Regions from separate parts of the Caulobacter sp. FV2ps19 genome, predicted to be linked through region 1. Evidence: predicted binding sites of a transcription regulator. Region 1 holds the regulator's gene; each other region holds the start of a gene.
The links. The regulator LexA, encoded in region 1, represses DNA repair genes until DNA is damaged. The targets are predictions, from matches to a motif close to ATGTTCNCNANNTGTTCT.
Positions count from the first base shown of each region.

Region 1 (4,440 bases):
CCTAGCCCGGCCGCGCAAGAAGCGCCGCGCCGCCAACTTCCTGGCCGAGGCCAGCGCCCTGACCCCCGGCGACCTGGTGGTCCATATCGACCACGGCATCGGCCGCTATGAGGGCCTCAAGACCCTCGACGTCCAGGGCGCGCCGCATGACTGCCTGGACCTGCTCTATGCCGCCGACAGCAAGCTCTATCTGCCGGTCGAGAACATCGACCTGCTGACCCGCTACGGGACCGACGGCGAGAACGTTCAACTGGACAAGCTGGGCGGCGCGGCCTGGCAGAGCCGCAAGTCCAAGGCCAAGGAGCGCCTGCGGATCATGGCCGAGGGCCTGATCCAGATCGCCGCCGCCCGTCAGCTGAAGTCGGTGGAAGAAACCGACGCGCCGCAGGGCGTCTATGACGAGTTCTGCGCCCGCTTCCCCTATGAAGAGACCGACGACCAGCTGTCGGCCATCGCCGATGTGTTGACCGATCTGGGCTCGGGCAAACCGATGGATCGGCTGATCTGCGGCGACGTGGGCTTCGGCAAGACCGAGGTCGCCCTGCGCGCCGCCTTCGTGGTGGCGATGAGCGGCAAGCAGGTGGCCATCGTCTGCCCGACCACTCTGCTGGCCCGCCAGCACTACAAGACCTTCAAGGAGCGGTTCCAGGGCTGGCCGGTCAAGGTCACCCGCCTGTCGCGCCTGGTCACCGGCAAGGAAGCCGCCGAGACCCGCGAGGGCCTGGCCAACGGCCAGCTGGAGATCGTGGTCGGCACCCACGCCATCCTGTCCAAGCAGGTTTCGTTCAAGGACCTGGGCCTGGTGATCGTCGACGAGGAGCAGCATTTCGGGGTCAAGCACAAGGAGAAGCTGAAAGAGCTTCGCGCCGACGTGCACATGCTGACCCTGACCGCCACGCCGATCCCGCGCACCCTGCAGATGGCGCTCAGCGGCATCCGCGAGATGTCGATCATCGCCACGCCGCCGGTCGATCGCCTGGCGGTGCGCACCTATATCAGCCCGTTCGACCCGGTGACCCTGCGCGAGGCCCTGCTGCGCGAGAAGTATCGCGGCGGCCAGGCCTATTATGTGGTGCCGCGCATCAAGGATCTGGAGGAGATCGAGAAGTTCCTCCGCACCCAGGTGCCCGAGGTCAAATATGTGGTCGGCCACGGCCAGATGGCCCCGACCCAGCTGGAAGACGTGATGACGGCCTTCTATGAGGGCCAGTACGACGTGCTGCTCGCCACCACGATCGTCGAAAGCGGGCTGGATATTCCGTCGGCCAACACCCTGATCGTCCACCGCGCCGACATGTTCGGCCTGGCCCAGCTGTATCAGATCCGTGGCCGCGTGGGCCGTTCCAAGGCCCGCGCCTACGCCTATCTGACCACGCCCAACGAGAAGACCATCACCCTGTCGGCCGAGAAGCGTCTGCAGGTGCTGCAGTCCCTCGACAGCCTGGGCGCCGGCTTCCAACTGGCCAGCCACGACCTGGACCAGCGCGGCGGCGGCAACCTCTTGGGCGACGAGCAGAGCGGCCACATCAAGGAAATCGGCGTCGAGCTCTATCAGCAGATGCTGGAAGACGCCGTCGCCGAACTGCGTCAGCGCCAGGGCGCCGAGGCCCTGCTGGAGGATCGTGGCTGGTCGCCGCAGATCAATACCGGCTCGGCGGTGATGATCCCCGACGACTATGTGCCCGACCTCAATGTGCGCCTGTCGCTCTATCGCCGCCTGTCGGAAGCCGAGAAGTCCGCCGACCGCGAAGCCCTGGCCGCCGAACTGATCGACCGCTTCGGCCCGCTGCCGCCCGAGACCGACTCCCTGCTCAAGGTGGTCGCCATCAAGGGCCTGTGCCGCGAGGCCAATGTCGCCAAGATCGATGTCGGCCCCAAGGGCGCGGTGGCGAGTTTCAGGAATGATAGTTACGCCAATCCGCTGGGGCTCATGCAGTATGTCGCCAAGAACAATATCGTCTGGAAGGTGCGTCCCGACCAGAAGGTGGTGATCAAGGGCGAATGGGACACCCCGGCCCAGCGTCTGGATGCGGCCGAGAAGATCCTGGTCCAGCTGGCGCGGATCGCCAGGGAGTAGGGCGGGGGGAGCTCTAAAGCTCAAAATCCTTGTCATCCCGGAAGCCTCGCAGAGGCTGTCTGGGACCCAGGGGCCGGCGCATCGTGTTTGCCCCTGGGTCCCGGCGCTCCGCTTCGCTGCGGCCGGGATGACAAGCTAATTTACAACGAAAACGGCCGCCCCAACCGGGGCGGCCTTCAATCTCGAAAAGCTCTAATCAAGCCTCAGTGGTACCGCCGGATCAGCCCCACCAGCTTGCCCTGCACCTCGACCTGATCGGGTCCGAAGATGCGGGTCTCGTATTTGGGGTTGGCGGCTTCCAGGGCGATCGAGCCGCCCTTCTTGCGCAGGCGTTTCAGCGTGGCTTCCTCGCCGACCAAGGCCACGACGATCTCGCCGGAGGTGGCGGTGTCGCCCTTCTTGATGATCACATAGTCGCCGTCGAGGATGCCGGCCTCGATCATCGAGTCGCCCTGCACCTCGAGCACATAGTGTTCGCCGCCGCCCAGCATGCTTTCGGGCACCGGCAGGCGGTCGCGTTCGTGCTGGATGGCGTCGATGGGTGTGCCAGCGGCGATCTTGCCCAGGATCGGCAGCTCGCGGCTGTCGTTGGCCGGGGCCGACGAAGACCCGCCGTTCATGGCGGGGGGCGCGCCGCCGCCCTCGACCACCTGCGGCTTGAATGTCCCGCGGCCCTTGGGCGGCGAGGCGGTCGTGGCCTGCTGCGGCAGCTTCACCACCTCCAGCGCCCGGGCCCGGTGGGCCAGACGCCGGATGAAGCCGCGCTCTTCCAGGGCCGTGATCAGGCGGTGGATGCCCGACTTCGACGCCAGATCCAGCGCCTCCTTCATCTCGTCGAAAGAGGGCGAGACCCCGCTCTCCTTGATGCGTTCATGGATGAACATCAGCAGCTCGTGCTGCTTGCGCGTAAGCATCTCGACCTCGAGGACGACGCGGAACAAACCGCAAACCTTGCGAATGTTCTCTAGGCGTTCTTCCTTAATGTCAAGTTGACGACTTAGGAACGCTCTCGCCCCCTTCGCCGTTGAGCCGAAAGCCGCACAGGAGGGCTTTCGTCGTGAGTTTCAACCAACTGAACCCGACCGTACCGGTCTCTGTCGAAGGCAAGGGGACGGGATTCGCCTTTGCGGTCATCGACTACGGCCAGGAACATCACCTGATCTGGGTGGTGGCGATCGACGGCACGGGCGAGATCTGGTCGGCGCCCAACCCCAAGGTTCGCCTGCAGTCGAACTGGAGCATGGGCCGCAAGGTTTCGCCGCCGGCCAATGTCGAACCGCTTCGGACGGCGGCGGCCTCAGGTTGAGTCGCGCCTCGCGCGCGGCGATTCGCGCCTAAAGCGCGGTCGCCCGATCCAGGTGCTTACCGGTGAAGGTTCGATAGAACGCGGCCAGTTTGGCCAGATCCCCTTCATAGTCGCCGCTGGGGACCAAGGTGGGCCCCAGGCCGATGATCTTGCGCTCATAGTCGATATAGCCGCACACCAGCGGCACGCCGGCTTTCAAGGCGATATTGTAGAAGCCGGTCTTCCACTGCTGCGCCTTCCCGCGCGTGCCTTCGGGCGCGATGGTCAGCATGAACTCGTCGCGGCGGGCGAACTCATCGACCATGGCCTGGACCGTGTCGCCAGACTTGGAGCGATCGACCGGCACGCCGCCCAGATCGCGCATCATCCTGTCGAACGGCCAGCGAAACAGCGAGGCCTTGCCCATGAAGCTGAGCTCGACCTTCAGGGAGTCGGCCGCGCCGAGGAAATAGACAAAGTCCCAGTTGCTGGTGTGCGGGGCGGCGATGACCACGAACTTGCGCGGCGAGGGCGCTGCGCCCTCCACCGTCCAGCCCTGACGCCGAAAGAAGGCGACCAGCGCCCATTTCACGATGCGGGCGACAAGGCCCATCTCAACCACCCTCCCGGACGAATCCGCTTCGGCGCGACTGTCGTGGGGGCAATGTGTCCGAGAAGCGCTCAGGGCGCCAGAGCCGAGCGCCTCTATGGCTGGCGCTCAGGCGTGCGTCAGGTCTGGGGCGCCGAGAGCGACTTCAAGGTGCGGCCCAGGCGCAGGCCGGACTTGGCGTCCCAGGAGAACAGTACGCGCTCGGCCCGGCCGACCAGATTGTCGAACGGCACGAAGCCCATGCCGGTCTCGGGGGGCAGATAGCGATCCAGTTCGGCGTTCCAGGGGCAGGCGGCTTCGCCCGCCGGAACGCGGCCGGGGTCGAAGCGGCTGTCGACCGAATTGTCGCGATTGTCGCCCATCACGAAATAGCAGCCGGCCGGCACCACATAGACGCCGGTATTGGCCGCCGCCGTGCGCGGACCCTGGCTATGGGTCAGATAGGTCCGGCCATTGGGCAGGGTCTCG
Region 1 covers NZ_CM178729.1:2,989,434-2,993,873, reverse strand. The annotation lists gene mfd (transcription-repair coupling factor) at 1-2,077, shown strand, start outside; gene lexA (transcriptional repressor LexA) at 2,281-2,991, opposite strand; gene ACW18B_RS14215 (hypothetical protein) at 3,135-3,383, shown strand; gene ACW18B_RS14210 (lysophospholipid acyltransferase family protein) at 3,412-3,975, opposite strand; gene lepB (signal peptidase I) at 4,092-4,440, opposite strand, start outside.

Region 2 (4,440 bases), 1.1 Mb from region 1:
AGCAGGCGATCAAGTATATGGCCGAGACCATGGGCGATGAGGAAAGCGGCACGGTCACCGAGATCGAACGTTACGTGGTTTGGCCGGGCCAGGCCTGCAGCTACATGATCGGCAAGATCGTCTGGTTGCGGGCTCGCGAGCGGGCCAAGAAGGCGCTGGGCAAGAAGTTCGATATCCGGAAGTTCCACGATGCGGGCCTGCTGTCGGGCATGACGCCTTTGACCGTGCTCGACAACGTCATCGACAACTACATCGCCGCGACGAAGGCGGGGAAGTAGGTCCAGACAAGACAGGCCTCCTCTTCGTCGCCGGAGAGGAGGTTTGCAGGCCCTTGTCTAGGCCCAGCTGTCCGCCGCGCCGGCGCGGCGGGCGAGCGGCTTGACGATCGCACCAGGCTTCAGCGCCGGTCGCGGCTGGTCGGCGGGCTTTCCAAACAGCCAGCCCTGCGCAAAGTCGACACCGGCCTGGCGCACCACCTCCTCGACCTCGAGGGTCTCGACCATCTCGGCGACCGTGCGGACCTGCAGGTCCTTGCAGAGTTCAACCAGCCGCCTGACCATCGCGCCGTCACGGCCGTTGTCGGCGAGTTCGCGAACATAGCGGCCATCGATCTTGACGATATCCAGGCTCAGTTGCTGCAGATAGGCGAACGAGGTCGCGCCGGCTCCGAAATCATCCAGACAGACGAGCGAACCCATGGCGCGCAGCGCCTGGATATGACGATTGGCGCGCGGCAGGTCGTCGATAGCGGCGGATTCGGTGATCTCGAAAATCAGGCGGCCCTTGGCCTGGTCATATCGGGCCAGGGTGCGCGTGACGTGGTCGACGAAGCTCTCATGGACGATGGTGCGGCCTGAGACGTTGACCGCCAGTTTCAGTTCACCCGTCCGATCCTGAACCAGGCGCTGAACCGATTTCTCGACGATGGCGTGGTCCAGTTCCGCGATCAGGTCGAATTCCTCAGCCATGCGGATCAGGGCGAACGGGCTGGCGCCGTCCTCGAACCGCACCAGCACCTCGTGGTGATGGGCCAGGCCGGTGGCCAGGCTGACCACGGGCTGGAAGGCCAGGTCAAAGCGCCGTTGACTGACCGCGACGCCCAGGGCTCCAGCCCGCGCCAGGGTGCGCTTGACCGAGCGGTTCATCGCTTCGGACAAGGTCATCGGCGGCGCGTCCTTAAGCCCCTCCCGCAGGAAGTCGTCGAGGGCGTAGCGCAGCGCGCGCAGGGCGCGTGAGGGCGCTGAGTGCGCCTCCAGCGACACGATATGAGCCTCGACGTCCATCGACACGACGCGACCAAGCCGACGCATGAGGGTGTCTGGATCTTCGTCCTTGGCGCGCAGGACGGCGTAGCGATCGTCCGACAGGCGGGTGGCGGCCCCCCCGCCATGGGACTCGGCCCGCACTGCGCCGGCCACCTGACTATCCAGGGCTTCGGCCTCGGCCTGCGGCAGGCCTGCCCGCTTGTCGCCGAGACCGGCAAATTCAATCATTGCCAGTTCAAGTTCCAGGCCGGTGACCCTTGCGGCCTCGAACAAGCCTTTGGCGATATCATCGAAGGATTCGCGCGCATGCAGGCCGGACTTCTCACCGCGAGGGCTTGCGGGATGGCCAGGCGTCACCGCGCAAGACACTCGACCCTTGTTTTCGGGCAGGGCGCGTATCACCAGGCTGATATAGCGTTCAACGGGGTCGGCCAGGCGTAGAACAATCGGGCCCCGGCGCGCGCCGTCGTCCGCGCAGGCCAGGATTGCGTCGATCAGCGGTTGGTCTTCGGTCGCGAACAGGTCGCGCCAAACCTTGCCCATCAGCGCGGCTTCGCTCTGGCCCATGATGCGTTGCGCGGCGCCAAGGGCCATATCGATCTTGCCGTCGCGAATTTCGACAAGCAGATCGGCGCTGGCGAAAGCCAGGCCAAGCAGACGGCGCGGGTCGATAGACAAAACGATGATCCCCCAAGGCGTCCGAGCGTGGCACAGGGTTCTTTAAGGAGCCCTTTCCATGCGCGGCAAAATGCCTGCGACCTTCTGTCGTTTCCTTGGCTGCAAGGCGCGTCATGTTCATCCTCGATCGCGCTTATGGGCAGGGACGGCGCCGCGCCTGCGGCGGTCTCAGCGCAATGAGGCTCTTTTCGACGCAGCCGGTCGGAGGGCGCGCCTGAAACAGAGCCTCAAAACTGAAAGCGGTGTTTTTCCTGCCGAAAGGCGCGTGGAACATCTTGCGAACACGGAACAAAGGCGGTACAAATCGAAGTGTTCCACAGGGTGTTGGCGCGCGGTGCGCGAACGGCCGGTAGCTCGGGTGGAATCATGAAATAAGGGCGCATCTCCAATGAACCAGGCGGCTTTGAGACTCGTGGGCAAGGAAGAAGGCGACAAGCAGCGGGCCCTAGAGGCGGCGCTAGCGCAGATTGATCGGGCGTTCGGCAAGGGCTCGGTTATGAAGCTGGGCGATAAGGGCAAGGTCGAGATGGAGTCTGTCTCCACCGGCTCGCTCGGTCTGGACATCGCCCTCGGCATCGGCGGCCTGCCCAAGGGGCGGGTGATCGAGATCTACGGTCCGGAAAGCTCCGGCAAGACGACGCTCGCCCTGCACGTGGTGGCCGAGGTCCAGAAGGCCGGCGGCACCGCTGCCTTCGTCGACGCCGAGCATGCCCTGGATCCGGGCTATGCGTTCAAGCTGGGGGTCAATCTCGACAACCTGCTGGTCTCGCAGCCCGACAATGGTGAGCAGGCTCTGGAGATCACCGATACGCTCGTGCGCTCCGGCGCCGTCGATGTGGTGGTGATCGACTCGGTTGCGGCCCTGACCCCCAAGGCGGAAATCGAGGGCGAGATGGGCGACAGCCTGCCCGGTCTTCAGGCTCGCCTGATGAGCCAGGCCCTGCGCAAGCTGACCGGCTCGATCAACAAGACCAACACCATCGTCATCTTCATCAACCAGATTCGCCACAAGATCGGTGTGATGTATGGCAGCCCGGAAACCACGACGGGCGGCAACGCCCTGAAGTTCTACGCGTCCGTGCGTCTCGATATCCGACGCACCGGCTCGGTAAAGGTGCGCGACGAAATCATCGGCAATAATGTTCGGGTCAAGGTGGTCAAGAACAAGGTCGCCCCGCCGTTCCGTGAGGTCGAGTTCGACATCATGTACGGCGAGGGCATTTCCAAGCTGGGCGAGATCATCGATCTGGGCGTCAAGGCCGGGGTGATCGACAAGGCCGGCTCTTGGTTCTCCTATAACAGCCAGCGCATCGGCCAGGGTCGTGACAATGCCCGCGAGTTCCTGAAGGCCAACAAGGATATGTGCGCCGAGATCGAGGCGGCCGTTCGCAAGTCTTCCCAGAAGATCGAGGAAGAGCTTCTGGTCGGTGGTCCCGAAGAGGGCGACGAATAGGGCATTAAGTTTCGCGACCGTCGCCTGCCCGGGCGTCTCCCGCCTCGATATGACGCCCGTGGCTCCCCGCCGAGACGGCCGCGATCCCCCGGACGCCTGGACCCCACTCCAGGCGTCCGATTTCGTTTGGGGATCGGCGCCGACAAGCCAGCCCTTGCCAGGGTGCGTTGCGCTCTGCGGCAGGCTCCAGGGCCAAGACGTGAGGCGGTGAACTCGCATCGCCCGGCCTGTTCAGTCGCCCTTTATCCGTGCTCATCCCGTCCCCAAGTTTGACGAGGTTTCCACTCCGCGGAAAACCGCGCTATGCAGCGGCCCACGCCGGACTGCCAACCACTGTTTGAAGATCCTTGAGACGCCCATGCCCAGCCTGAACGAGATCCGCGGAACCTTCCTCGACTATTTCGGCAAGGCCGATCACGCGATCACGCCGTCGGCGCCGCTGGTGCCGCAGAACGATCCGACGCTGCTGTTCGTCAATGCCGGTATGGTGCCGTTCAAGAACGCCTTCACCGGCGCCGAGACGCCAGCCTATCCGCGCGCGGTCAGTTCGCAAAAGTGCGTTCGCGCCGGGGGTAAGCACAACGACCTGGACAATGTCGGCTACACCGCCCGCCACCACACCTTCTTCGAGATGTTGGGCAATTTCTCGTTCGGCGACTATTTCAAGGAACAGGCGATCACTCACGCCTGGACCCTGCTGACCCGGGATTTCGCCCTGCCCAAGGACAAGCTGTTGGTCACGGTGTATCACACCGACGACGAGGCGGCTGATCTGTGGAAGAAGATCGCCGGTCTGAGCGACGATCGCATCATCCGCATCCCGACCAGCGATAACTTCTGGTCCATGGGCGACACTGGGCCGTGCGGTCCGTGTTCGGAAATCTTCTTCGACCACGGCGAAGGCATTCCCGGTGGCCCTCCGGGCAGTCCGGACGAGGATGGCGACCGGTTCATCGAGATCTGGAACCTGGTCTTCATGCAGTTCGAGCAGCTGGCCGGCGGTGAGCGCCTGGCGCTGCCCAAGCCCTCGATCGACACCGGCAT
Region 2 covers NZ_CM178729.1:1,887,235-1,891,674, forward strand. The annotation lists gene ACW18B_RS08950 (DUF885 domain-containing protein) at 1-278, shown strand, start outside; gene ACW18B_RS08955 (EAL domain-containing protein) at 336-1,943, opposite strand; gene recA (recombinase RecA) at 2,332-3,396, shown strand; gene alaS (alanine--tRNA ligase) at 3,755-4,440, shown strand, end outside.
Region 2: recA (recombinase RecA) is a predicted target of LexA. The motif match lies at 2,211-2,228, and genes of this name have one in related genera.

Region 3 (4,440 bases), 520 kb from region 1:
GAGCCCGACCGTCACGCCTTCTCGACGAAACTGTCGATGACCTTCTTGTCGCCGGCCTTGTCGAACGAAACCGACAGCTTGTTGCCCTCGACGGCCGAGACCTTGCCGTAACCGAACTTGACGTGGAACACCCTGTCGCCGCGCTTGTAGGCGCTGGCGGCCGAGCTGGCCGACACCGCCACCAGCCGGCCTTCGCCCTCGATCGGGGCGGAACGCCCGCCAGATCCGCCGGTGCGCGGCTTGCTCCACGACGGGGCGGCGACGCGGTCCTGGGCCCGTTTCCAGCCGGGGCTGTCATAGCCCGAGCCGCCAAACGAGCTTTGTCCGGTGTCATCCCAACGCGAGGCCGCCGTCTGCTGCATGCCGGGACCGCCACCGTAATAGCCGGTCTCGGACGCCGCCTCGACATGGGCCAGGGGCAGTTCGTCGACGAAGCGGCTGGGCAGCTGGCTGGTCCAGCGGCCATAGACCTGCCGGTTGGCCACGAAGCTGATCCGGGCCTCTTCGCGGGCCCGGGTGATGCCCACATAGGCCAGACGCCGCTCTTCCTCGAGGCCCTTGGTCCCCTTGTCGTCCATGCTGCGCTGGCTGGGGAACACGCCTTCTTCCCAGCCGGGAAGGAAGACCAGCGGGAACTCCAGGCCCTTGGCCGCGTGCAGGGTCATGATCCAGACCGAGTCGTCGCTGGAACCCTTGTCGAGGTCCATGACCAGCGACACGTGCTCCAGATAGCTTTCCAGGGTGTCGAAGGCGCTCATCGACTGGACGAGCTCCTTGAGGTTTTCCAGCCGCGTCTGGCTGGTGGGGCCCTTGTCGAGGCGCAGGGCGTCAGTATAGCCGCTCTCTTCCAGCACCGCTTCCAGCACCCGCTGATGCGGCATGGTCTGGGCCAGGGCCCGCCAGCGATCCAGATCGCGCAGGAAGTTGGACAGCGCCGTGCGGGTGCGGGCCGGAAGCTCGTCGCTGCCGACCAGGACGCGAGCGGACTCCACCGCCGGCAGGCTTTCGGCCCGGGCGATGTGCAGAAGCTTCTGCACCGAGGTGTCGCCGATGCCGCGCTTGGGCGTGTTGACGATGCGCTCGAAGGCCAGATCATCGTCGGGCGACTGGATCAGGCGCAGATAGGCGTGGGCGTCGCGGATCTCGGCCCGTTCGAAGAAGCGCGGGCCGCCGACCACCTTGTAGGGGATCTGCAGCATCACGAAGCGCTCTTCGAAGGCGCGCATCTGGAAGCTGGCGCGCACCAGAATGGCCATCTGGGTGAACTTGCGACCGGCCCGCTTGGCCTTCTCGATCTCGTCGGCGACCATCCGGCTCTCGGCCTCGCCGTCCCAGACGCCGCTGACCTTGACCTTTTCGCCGCCCATGGCCTCGGTCCACAGGGTCTTGCCCAGGCGGTCCTTGTTGGCGGTGATCAGGCCCGAGGCCGCGGCCAGGATATGTTCCGTGGACCGATAATTGCGCTCCAGGCGAACCACCTTGGCGCCCGGGAAGTCGCGCTCGAACCGCAGGATGTTGTCGACCTCGGCCCCGCGCCAGCCATAGATCGACTGGTCGTCGTCGCCGACGCAGCACACGTTCTGCCGTCCCTGGGCCAGCAGGCGCAGCCACAGGTACTGGGCGATATTGGTGTCCTGATACTCGTCGACCAGCACGTATTTGAAGCGGGTCTGGTAGTCGGTCAGGACGTCCGGGTGGCTGGTGAAGATGGTGATGTTGTGCAGCAGCAGATCGCCGAAATCGCAGGCGTTGAGGATCCGCATCCGCTCCTGATACTGCCGATAGAGGGTGGCGCCCTTTCCGCCGGCGAACTCGCCGCCCTCGGCCGGGGGCAGGCGATCGGGCGTCCAGCCACGGTTCTTCCAGTGATCGATCAGGCCGGCCAGGATCTTGGGCGTCCAGCGCTTGGCGTCGATGTTGGCGGCCTCGATCAGCTGCTTGAGCAGGCGCTCCTGATCGTCGTTGTCGATGATGGTGAAGCTGGACTTCAGGCCCACCAGTTCGGCGTGGCGGCGCAGGATCTGGGCGGCGACCGAGTGGAAGGTGCCCAGCCAGCGCAGATCCTCGGCCTGCGGGCCGATGATATGGGTGATCCGCTCGCGCATCTCGCGGGCGGCCTTGTTGGTGAAGGTGACGGCCAGAAGTTCCCAGGGACGGGCGCGACCGGTGGTCAGGATGTGGGCAAGGCGGGTGGTCAGAACCCGGGTCTTGCCGGTGCCGGCGCCGGCCAGGACCAGAACCGGACCCTCGGTGGTTTCCACGGCCTCGCGCTGCTCGGGGTTCAACCCTTCAAGATAGTCGGTCGCGCCGCCGGCCGGACCGCGAGGCCGGGCCAGATCGGAGATGCGCGGGGAGGGAAGGTCGCCCTGAGGAGGGCGCGAGTCGAAGCCTGAAGACATGGAACATATGTAGCACGAACGCTCGCCGGCTTAAGCCCCTCGGCGGCGATTAGGGAACCGCCATGGCGGACCATCGTTGATCTGAAAGATCAATCGCGGGAGGCCAGCATGGCTCAGTACTCCAGAAGCGGCCGGTTCGGCCGGGCGGCCACGGTCAGCGGGCCGGTGGTGATCGTCGCCACCGTCAAGCTTTCAGCCGCTCGCGATCGCGGACGATGACCGTGAAATCGGCACGATCGCCGCGAGGCGGCTTCGGAGTTTGGACGGCTGCCCTGGTCATCGGGGTCGTGGCTCTGACCCTTTGGATGGCCTGGCGTCTGGGCGGGATGACCGGTCTTTCGCCGGGCCTCGATTTCAAGACCCCGACCGTTCCCTCTCGGACGATGCCCGAGCCTCAGCCGGTTCCGCTGCCGGCTTCACCCAATCCCGGCTGACCCAGCGCTGCGCGCTTGAGCGCGAAGACCCGGCAGGCCGAGGCAAGGGGACGGTCGCCCCGGCCGCTGTCGATCCGCTGGATCAGGGCGGCCAGGCTCAGGGCGTCGGCCTGGGCGGCGGTCTCCAGCACGGCCCAGAACTCGTGTTCCAACGCCAGCGAGGTGGCGTGACCCGCCAGATTGACCGATCGCTTCTTCAGACTGCCCATAGCCGGCTGATCGCCTCCTGATCGTCGCTGACGCTGCGTCTTCGTCTCGGATCCGACCGGAGGATGCCTGATGCGCCCCGTCGCGCAAAGGCTTCCCAAGGGGGGCGGCGCGCCAGACCTGCCCGCTCGCGCCGCTGCGTGCTTTGCATGGCCCGTCTCCCACTATAGTCAGGTCACCGAGCGCGGGCGTACAAGACCGCGCGATAGTCCGTCACAATGGGGCACAGAGTGATCGAACATGCCGTAGACGGCACAGTTTTGGAGCTGCAGAGCGAGCCTCAAGGGCGCGTGGTCATCCAGGGCGAACGCAACACCTTGCGCGTCGGCAAGAACGTCGTTCTCAACGCCAGCCTATGGCTGCAAGGGACCGGAACGGTTGTCGAGATCGGCGATGGGTGCATCATTGAGGGCATGATCCGCGTCGTTCGCGGGGAAGGCGGCGTCATTCGTATCGGGGCGGGGACCACCTTTGGCGCGGTGGGCATTTCGATGCACGAGACGGGCGAGATCCTGATCGGCGAGGACTGCCTGTTCTCGACCGATATCCATATGGACGTCAGCGACATGCATCCGATCTACGATGGCGATACGCTGGAGCGCATCAATCCCGCCCGGTCCATCATCATCGGCGACCATGTCTGGCTGGGTCAGCGGGTGCTGGTGCTGAAAGGGGCCCGGATTGGCGCCGGCGCCGTGGTCGGGGCCAGTTCGACCGTCGTCGGCGCCTTGCCGGAAAGCGTCGTCGCCGTGGGCTCGCCGGCCCGGATTGTCCGCGAGAACGTGATCTGGCAGCGTAATTTTGACGATCCGGTGGTCGAGCGCAGTCGCGCCGTCGCCAAGACGGCGCCCGGGTGGCGTCAACGCCTGGGCTGGGGCAAGTCTTGATGCCGCCGAAGGGGGATGAGGGGCGCGATGACGGACCCGTCACGAGCGGCGCCGCCGAAGCCGTTCTGAAGGCGATCAAGTTCGGTCAGGACGGCGCGAAGGGCCTCGCCGCCGCGGGCGGCTGGGTGTTCCTGATCAACGACACCAACGACTTCCTCGGCTGGCAGTTTGGCGTGCAGCGCTGGACGCCGGCTCAGGGGGCGGCGGTTCAGGGGCTTCTGACGGAACGGAGCCGCGTGCTGCGCGATCACTGCTATCAGATGGTGATCTGTCCCGAAAAAAGCGTGGTCTATGCCGAGTGGCTGCCGGCGGGCCTGGCCGAACTGCCGCTGAGCCCGGAGCGACCCGCCATGGCCATGGCGCGGATGTTCCCCCAAGCGGTGGTGTATCTGGCGGAGCGTTTCGAGGTCTTGAAGCGGTTCGGCCTGCTCTATTTTCGGGGCGACACCCACGTCAACTGGCTGGGCGGCTATCACCTCTATCGTGAATCCATCCTGGCGCTGGCGGCGCGGG
Region 3 covers NZ_CM178729.1:3,509,882-3,514,321, reverse strand. The annotation lists gene ACW18B_RS16680 (ATP-dependent helicase) at 12-2,399, opposite strand; gene ACW18B_RS16675 (ribbon-helix-helix domain-containing protein) at 2,794-3,042, opposite strand; gene ACW18B_RS16670 (acyltransferase) at 3,271-3,927, shown strand; gene ACW18B_RS16665 (alginate O-acetyltransferase AlgX-related protein) at 3,924-4,440, shown strand, end outside.
Region 3: ACW18B_RS16680 (ATP-dependent helicase) is a predicted target of LexA. The motif match lies at 2,400-2,417, and genes of this name have one in related genera.